DNA from 2 places in the Glycomyces mayteni genome. Region 2 is predicted to be linked to the other one. Evidence: riboswitches for the same ligand, from Rfam matches in the RefSeq annotation. Region 2 holds a riboswitch; the other holds the start of a gene.
What was found. Region 2 has a riboswitch for cyclic di-AMP ahead of ACFFXY_RS04780 (C40 family peptidase). Riboswitches for the same ligand answer to the same signal wherever they lie in the genome.
Positions count from the first base shown of each region.

Region 1: another riboswitch for cyclic di-AMP. It lies ahead of ACFFXY_RS13835 (C40 family peptidase); the one in region 2 lies ahead of ACFFXY_RS04780 (C40 family peptidase).

Region 1 covers NZ_JBHMBP010000003.1:279,722-283,569, reverse strand. The annotation lists gene ACFFXY_RS13840 (sigma-70 family RNA polymerase sigma factor) at 1-363, shown strand, start outside; gene ACFFXY_RS13835 (C40 family peptidase) at 537-1,529, opposite strand; cyclic di-AMP (ydaO/yuaA leader) riboswitch at 1,537-1,692, opposite strand; gene ACFFXY_RS13830 (spermidine synthase) at 2,081-2,887, opposite strand; gene ACFFXY_RS13825 (MerR family transcriptional regulator) at 2,891-3,547, opposite strand; gene ACFFXY_RS13820 (heparinase II/III domain-containing protein) at 3,647-3,848, shown strand, end outside.
Region 2 covers NZ_JBHMBP010000001.1:1,029,650-1,033,497, forward strand. The annotation lists gene ACFFXY_RS04775 (beta-N-acetylhexosaminidase) at 1-326, shown strand, start outside; gene ACFFXY_RS04780 (C40 family peptidase) at 538-1,446, opposite strand; cyclic di-AMP (ydaO/yuaA leader) riboswitch at 1,486-1,651, opposite strand; gene ACFFXY_RS04785 (metal-sensitive transcriptional regulator) at 1,841-2,185, shown strand; gene ACFFXY_RS04790 (heavy-metal-associated domain-containing protein) at 2,198-2,410, shown strand; gene ACFFXY_RS04795 (hypothetical protein) at 2,503-2,685, shown strand; gene ACFFXY_RS04800 (hypothetical protein) at 2,700-3,086, shown strand; gene ACFFXY_RS04805 (sugar ABC transporter permease) at 3,197-3,848, opposite strand, start outside.

The sequences.
Region 1 (3,848 bases), on a different contig from region 2:
GAGCGGGTCAACGAGCTCATCCGCTGGAGCCAGGACACCGTCTCGCTGGACACGCCGATCGGAGACGACGGCGACACCAACCTCGGCGACCTCGTCGCCGACTCCGACGAGCCCAGCCCGGAGGACGTCGTCCTCGCCGGGATGGAGCGGCAGCGGATCGAGATGATGCTCAACCACCTCGACGAGCGCTCGGCCGGCATCGTCAAGGCCCGCTACGGGCTCGAAGACGGCCGCGAGCACTCGCTCACGGAGGTCGCGCACCGGTTCCACCTGTCGCGCGAACGCATCCGCCAACTGGAGATCCAGGCGCTCGCGCGCCTCAAGGAGCTCGCCAACGACCAGGTCATGGCCGAGGCGGCTTGAAGGCGTAAACGCTGATACGAACGGGGGAGGGGCGGGGCGAAAGCCCCGGCCCTCCGTCTTGCCGTCTGCGGCGGATCGCGCCGCGCCGCCGTGTCGTACCCGGCCGGCACGCTTGAAAGCGGGGGCGGCCGCGAACGCGAGCGTTGCTCGCGCAGCGGCCGCCCCGCAGCGGATCAGACCCGGCGGTAGCCGTCGATCGACATGCCCATGTCGAGGTCGGAGATCTTCACGACGTCGCCCGGCTTGGGCGCGTGGATGACCTTGCCGTCGCCGATGTAGATCGCCATGTGGTTCTGGCCGTTGTAGAAGACCAGGTCGCCCGGCTTCAGGTCGTCGCGGCCGATCGAGGAGGTCTCGTCCCAGATCGCCCACGTCGAGTGGGTCAGGGAGATCCCGGAGACGCCGTAGGCGCCCGTGACCAGGCCCGAGCAGTCCCACGTGTCGGGGCCCGCGGCGCCGAACACGTACGACTCGCCGAGCTGGTCCCGCGCGAACTGGACCGCGGCGGTCGCGGCGTCGGCGCTGTACTCGGCCGTCGAACCGGACGAGGACGAAGAGGAAGAGGAGGAGGACGACGAGGTCGAGGCGCTCTCGCTCTCGGCCTCCGCGGCTGCGGCAGCCGCTTCGGCCGCGGCGGCCTCGTCGTAGGCGTCCTGGGCCTCCTCGATCTGCGCGTCGAGCCCGTCGACCTCGGTCGTGAGGTCGGCGATCTGCGCGGTGAGGGTCTCGCTGGTCTCGGCGGCGGCCTCGGCCTCGGCGTACTTGTCGGTCTGCTCCTGCGCGTACGCGACGAGCGTGGAGACCTTCGCGCCGAGCTCGTCCTCGGCGGACTCGACCGCGGCGGTGACGTAGGTGAGCTGGACGTCGGAGGAGCCGTAGTCGGCGGCCGCGGCGTCGATGACGGCCTGCGCGGCGGCGAGGTCGGTCTGGAGGCCGGTGATCGTGGCGGCCGTGGTGTCGCGCTCGGTTTCGAGGTCCTCCAGGTGGTCCTCGATCTCGGCGGCTGAAGCGGAGTCGTAGTCGATGTCGGCCGCGTGGGCGCGGCTGCCGGCGAACGCGGTCACGAGCCCGACGGTGGCGACGGTCACGCCGGTGTAGGCGGCGACGCGGCGGAGGATCGCGCTGGCGCGCGAGCGATGGTCGATGTCTGTGCAGGTTTGAGCCACCAGGTGGCCTTTCTTCCTCGGCCGCCTACCGGGTTAGCTGTCGGGTTCGGGCAGGGAAGATCGCCCTACCCGCCGAGACTCTCGGCGGGATTCACCCCGGCGCCGTCAGGATGGGGGGACGGCGCGGCTGGGTCCCCGGCCCGCGTTGCGGTGTCTCGCCCTGCACCGGGAGGAACGGGCGTCATGCGCTGCGCGGCTCGGCGGTCCGGACGGGTGGGTCTCTGGGGGAACCCTGAGGACCCGACCGGAACAGGCGCCGACGTTAGTACGGGGTGACCCGGATCGCCAAGTCCTCTGTGAGCGCCTTCACCGATCGAGACCGGACAGTCGTGACGCGACGGGAGACAGGGCCACTATCCTGCGGCTTTATTGTCCGAACGGCCCACCCGCGGCTGGACCGTCCGCCGGGACGGTTCGCGAGGACCCCTCGCGTCGCGAGTCGCCCCCGCTTTCAAACGTGCCCGAGGGGTACGACAGCGGTTCGGCGGCGGGGGCTCGGCGGCGGGGGCTCGGTGGCGGAGGCTCGGCGGCGGTCCGAAGCCGGGTGGCGGTCAGAAGCTGCGGAGGGAGCGGGGCGGGGGCGGGGACTTGATGGCGGTGGTGTCGGTGGCCGGGGGTGCGCCGGCGATGTACTCGCGCAGCTCCGCGCCCTCGACGACGCGGCAGGGGAAGGCGGCGCCGGCGCAGCGGCGGCGCAGTTCGGCGATCGGCAGTTCGGTGCTGGAGGCGACGGCGACGACGTTGCCGAAGCGGCGGCCGCGCAGGACCGCGGGCTCGGCCATGACCGCGACGTGGGGCCAGACCTCGCGCATCGCGGCGAGGGCGGGCTTGAGGAACTTCATCTGGCCGCCGTCGCAGAGGTTCACCGCGTAGTGGCCGCCGGGGCGCAGGACGCGGTTCGCGCCGTGGAGGAACTCGGTGCTGGTGACGTGCGCGGGGACGCGGGCGCCGTCGTAGACGTCGGTGATGATCAGCTCGTAGGAGGCGTCGGGGGCCGACTCGATCGCCTCGCGGGCGTCGGTGCGGCGGATCTTCACCTTGACGCCGCGCGGCAGCGGGGCCTCGGCGCGGACCAGTTCGATGAGGTCGTCGTTGGTCTCGACCGCCTGCTGGTAGGAGCCGGGCCGGGTCGCGGCCACGTACCGGGCCATCGCGAGGCCGCCCGCGCCCAGGTGGAGGACCCGCAGGGGCCGCTTCGGCTCGGCGGCCGCGTCGACGAGGTACGCGATCCGCTGCATGTACTCCGCGTCCAGGTAGGACGGGTCGTCGAGGTCGATCGTGGCCTGCACGACCTCGTCGTAGACGAGGTGGAGGAGGTTCGGGCGGCTCGGGTCGCGGTCGAAGCGGAGTGCGTTCACGTCCTAGATTGTGCCCGAGGGGCCCTGGGCGGCCTGCGTGCGCGCGGAGGCGGCGATGTGGGCGATGCGGCGCAGGGCCGCGAAGACGGTCTCGCCGAGGACGGTGGCCGTGACGGCCTGCTCGACGTCGACGCCCTCGACCTTCGTGGCCTCCGCGACGGCCTCCATGTCGGCCGAGGCCAGGGCCGCCGCCGCGTCCGCGTAGTGCTCCAGGACCTCCTGCGGGTCCGGGTTCCCCAAGCGGTAGAACGCGGTCAGGGCCGTGACCATGGCGTCGCGGTACATCGGCGGCGCCACCTCGGCCCAGCCGTACTCGCCCAGCAGCTGGTCCACGGTCCGCTCCGCGGCCTCCGTGGTGCCCTCGCTGGCGAGGGAGAACGTCGGGTCGCGGTGGGTCGCGGCGAGGGTCGCGCCGAGGGCCTGGAAGGCCGACTCCGGATGGCGCGCAAGCACAGTGAGGACCTCGCCGATCTGCGCCACCGAGAGGCCCGCGGTCTCGGAGAGGGCCCGGATCAGCGTCAGCCGGTGCACGTGCTCGGGCCCGTACTCGACGGTGTTGCCCTCGCCGTGCTCGCCCGCCTGGAGGAGGTGCTCCCGCAGGTAGTACTTGATCGTGGCGGCCGGGACGCCCGTCCGCTCCGACAGCTCGCCGATGCGCATACGAGGGAGTCTATGACGGAATGCGGGCCCGCGTTACCGTTGAGCCACGGCCGGATCCCCCGCCCGATCTCCACCCCGCACCCGGAAAGGCGTTGGTCGATGAGTGACCTTCGTACGGCGCTTCTCGAAGAACTGCGCGAGATCGCCGCGAGGCCCGTGCCGGACTTCGATCCGGCGCTCGCCGACGACTTCGCCGCCACCGGCCGCCGCCTCCCCTACGAGGTCCAGTACTTCGCGCGCCGCCGCCACCTCGCCGCGCTCGCCATCACCGGGGAGGCCGCCGCGCTCTCCTCGCTCGTCA
Region 2 (3,848 bases):
CGGGCTGGGACCCGGTCCCGGCGGGCGTGGACGGCGAGAAGGTCCTCGGCATCCAGTGCCAGCTCTGGTCGGAGTACCTGCCGACCCCGCGGGACGTGGAGTACTCGGCGTTCCCGCGACTGTCCGTCCTCGCCGAGGTCGGGTGGACCGGGATGGCCGTGCGCGAGGCGAACCCGGTGCAGGACCGCCTCGGCGACCACCTGGAGCGCCTGCACGCCATGGGCATCGACTACCGGCCCCCGACCGGGCCCGAGCGCTGGCAGCGCGGCGGCACGGGCCGCCGGGCCCGCTATTCGTGGACGTTCGAGGAGCACCAGCCGGAGTGACCGGCCGGGCCGGTTCCGACCGGCCGGCAACCGAAACGTGAGAAGCCCTTGCGGCCCGCCTGAGCGGTTCGCAAGGGCTTCTTTACTATGAGGTGGTCCCCGGCGGCGGTGGGGCTATTGCGGGTCAGCAGCAGGGTCAGCAATCGGGAGCGCCCGCGCCGCCGCCGGGGGGTTCGGCGCCCGGCCTCGCGGCCGGTGACGGACGCGGCCGCTAGGGGCGGCCGTACCCGTCGATCGACATGATGTCCATGTCGGCGATCTTCACCACGGTGGTGGAGTTCGGGGCGTGGATGATCTCGCCGCCTCCGATGTAGATCGCGACGTGGCCCAGGTTGTTGTAGAAGATGAGGTCCCCGGGCTGGAGCTCGTCGCGGGAGATCCGCGCCGTCTCGTCCCACTGCATCGCGGTGTTGTGCGACAGGCCCACGCCCGCCGCGCCCCACGCGCCCTGCGTCAGGCCCGAGCAGTCCCACTCGTCCGGTCCCGAGGCGCCGTACACGTACTGGTCGCCGAGCTGGTCGTACGCGAACGCCACGACCGCCGAGTCGCCGGAGTAGTCGCCCCAGTCGGGCTCGGGGTTCTCCTCGGCGTACGCGTCGGAGTACTCCTCCTCCAGCGCGTCGATCTCGGCCTCGATCTCCTCCTGCTGCGTCTCGATCTCGCCGAGGATCTCGTCGGCGCTCGCCTGGAGGGCCTCCAGCTCCGCCTGGCGGGTCTCCAGCTCCTCGATCTGCGCGAGGGAGTCCTGGAGCGCCGCGTTCTCGGCGTTCGAGAGGTTCGACAGGTACATGAGGCGGTCGGCGAAGTCCGACGGGTCGCCCGCGAGCACCGAGTTGACCATCGCGAAGTCCCCGCCGGTGTAGGCGGTGGAGGCGATCTCGGCCATCCGGTCCTGCGCGGCGAGGCCCGCTTCCTCCAGCGCCGGGAGCTGCTCCTGGATCTCGGCGATCAGGGCGTTGGCGTCGTCGAGCTCCTCGCGCTTGGCGTTGTAGTCCTCGATGACCTTCTCCAGGTCCGAGTGCCGCTCGTCGATCTCCGCCTGGATCTCGTCGCTGGTCTGCGCCGACGCCTGCGAGGACGTGAACAGCGCCGCCGTCGCGGGGATCAGTGCTGCGGCCAAGGCGGCGGCAGCGATACGCCGGGTACGCACCAAGGGATGCGCTCCTTCCTCTGGCCGCCTACCGGGTTAGCTGTCGGGTTCGGGCGGAAGGAAGGGTCGCCCTACGCTTGCATGCGATTCACCCCGTCGGCCCCTGCACGCGGCCGACTGCTGGTTCCCCGGCTCGAACCCGACGGGACCCGGGCCGACTCGGCGGTGCCGCGCGGCGGATGCGGGGTGCACCCGAGTTTCCGACGCGACGGGTTCACGTTAGAGCCCAATATGAGTCGAGACAAGCCCGGGGGGAGAATTTCTCGCACAATGGCACGGAATACTACGGGCCGCTGCTCAGGGCTAACGAGCAGTTGCCGCAATACCCCGCAGGGGTATACACTGACGAACGGAGGGAAGCGACATGGCAAGCGACGACACCGCGCACGCCCCTGAACCCGACGACGGCGGTCACGGGCACGACCACTACTGGTACCACGGCGACAAGGCCGCGCTCACGCGACGCCTCAAACGCATCGAGGGCCAGATCCGCGGCATCCAGCGGATGGTCGACGACGACCAGTACTGCATCGACATCCTGACCCAGATCTCCGCGTCCACCAAGGGACTCCAGGCCGTCGCCCTCAGCCTCCTCGAAGGCCACCTGGCCCACTGCGTCGCCGAGGCGCAGACCTCCGGTGACCCGACCGCCGCCGAAGCCAAGGTGAAGGAAGCCTCGGACGCGGTGGCCCGCCTGCTCAGAACCTGACAAGGAGTCCACATGGAAACCGTCTACGTCGTCAAGGGCATGACCTGCGGCCACTGCGCCGGCAGCGTCACCTCCGAACTCACCGCCCTCCCCGGCGTCTCCGGGGTGGACGTCGCCCTCGACACCGGCAAGGTCACCGTCACCAGTGAGGGCGCCCTCACCGAGGACCAGGTCCGCGCCGCCGTCGACGAGGCCGGCTACGAACTCGTCGGAACCGCCTCCTGAGGACCCGACCGCAAGGCCCTGACCACCCGTTCACCGGGTGTTCAGGGCCTCACCGTTGCACCCGCCGAGACCCCCTGACGTACAGTCGGTGCATGGCAGTCTCCGACGACGACCGTTCCGTCGAGCTCGACGAGGACTTCTCGGTGCTCCCCGACCAGACCTCCGACGACACCGACCGCGGCTGGGGCGAGGCCCCCGCCCCCCGGCGCACCCGCGGCGAACTCTCCGCCCGCGACCGCGACCTGCTCGCCGAGCGCCCCCCGCACTGGTCCTGAGCGGCGGCACGCGCATGTCCGACGCCTTCCCGCCCGGCGAACGAGTCGAGCTCGTCGCCCGCGCCGTCCTGCTCCGCGCCGGACTCGCCCGCTTCCACGAGGAGCGCCGCGCCAACTGGGACCGCCTCACCGGCGACAGGACCCCCTCGGTCGACGACCCCGACGCCGTCACCCTCAACACCCACCCCGGCGCCCGGACCGAGAACGCCGACGACCTCCGGACCCTCGGCGACGCCCTGCGCCTCATGGACCGCGTCATCGACCTCCTCGAATCCCCCGCCCAGGACATCGCCGTCGTCGCCTACGGCCTCGAACAGCTCCAGCACACCGTCATCGAGCTGGAGGAGTACGCCGACCTCAAGACCCCCCTCGCCCTCCTCTCCGACCTCTTCCGGGACTGAACCCGCGAGCACCGTTCCCGCGCAAGCGGAAAGGCCCGGACCAGGGGAGGGAGGCTCCCGCCGGTCCGGGCCCGTGCGCCCCGGAGGGCGCGTGTCGAGCAGCAGTCTTCCTAGCCCTTCACGGCGCCGCCGGTCAGACCCGAGACGATGTACCGCTGGAGGCTCATGAACACCCCGACCGTGAGGACCGAGGTCAGCAGCGTCCCCGCCGCGAAGATCCCGAAGTACGAGGCCGGCGAGTTGTCCGCCGTCAGCGTCTTCAGGCCCACCGCGAGCGTCATCTCCGGCCGGTCGGTGAGGAACAGCGACGCCAGGATGAAGTCGTTCATCGTGCCCACGAACGCGAGGATGCCCGAGATCGCGATGATCGGCGCGGCGAGGGGCAGGATCATCCCGAAGAAGATCTGCGCGTGCGAGGCCCCGTCGATCGTCGCCGCCTCGTCGAGCTCCTTCGGGATCGTGTCGAAGAAGCCCTTCATCAGCCACGTCGAGACGCCCAGCGCCCCGCCCATGTACACCAGCATCAGGCCCAGCTTCGTGTTCAGGCCCGCCACCGGGTAGTACTCGCCGATCGCGCCGAAGATCAGGTACAGCGCCACCACCGACAGGAACGCCGGGAACATCTGGATGAGCAGCAGGAACAGCAGCATCCCGCGCCGCCCCCTGAACCGGAACCGGCTGAACGCGTACGCCGCGAGCGAGGAGATCAGGATCGACAGGAACGCCGCCGGGACCGCGATCATCAGCGAGTTCGCGAACCAC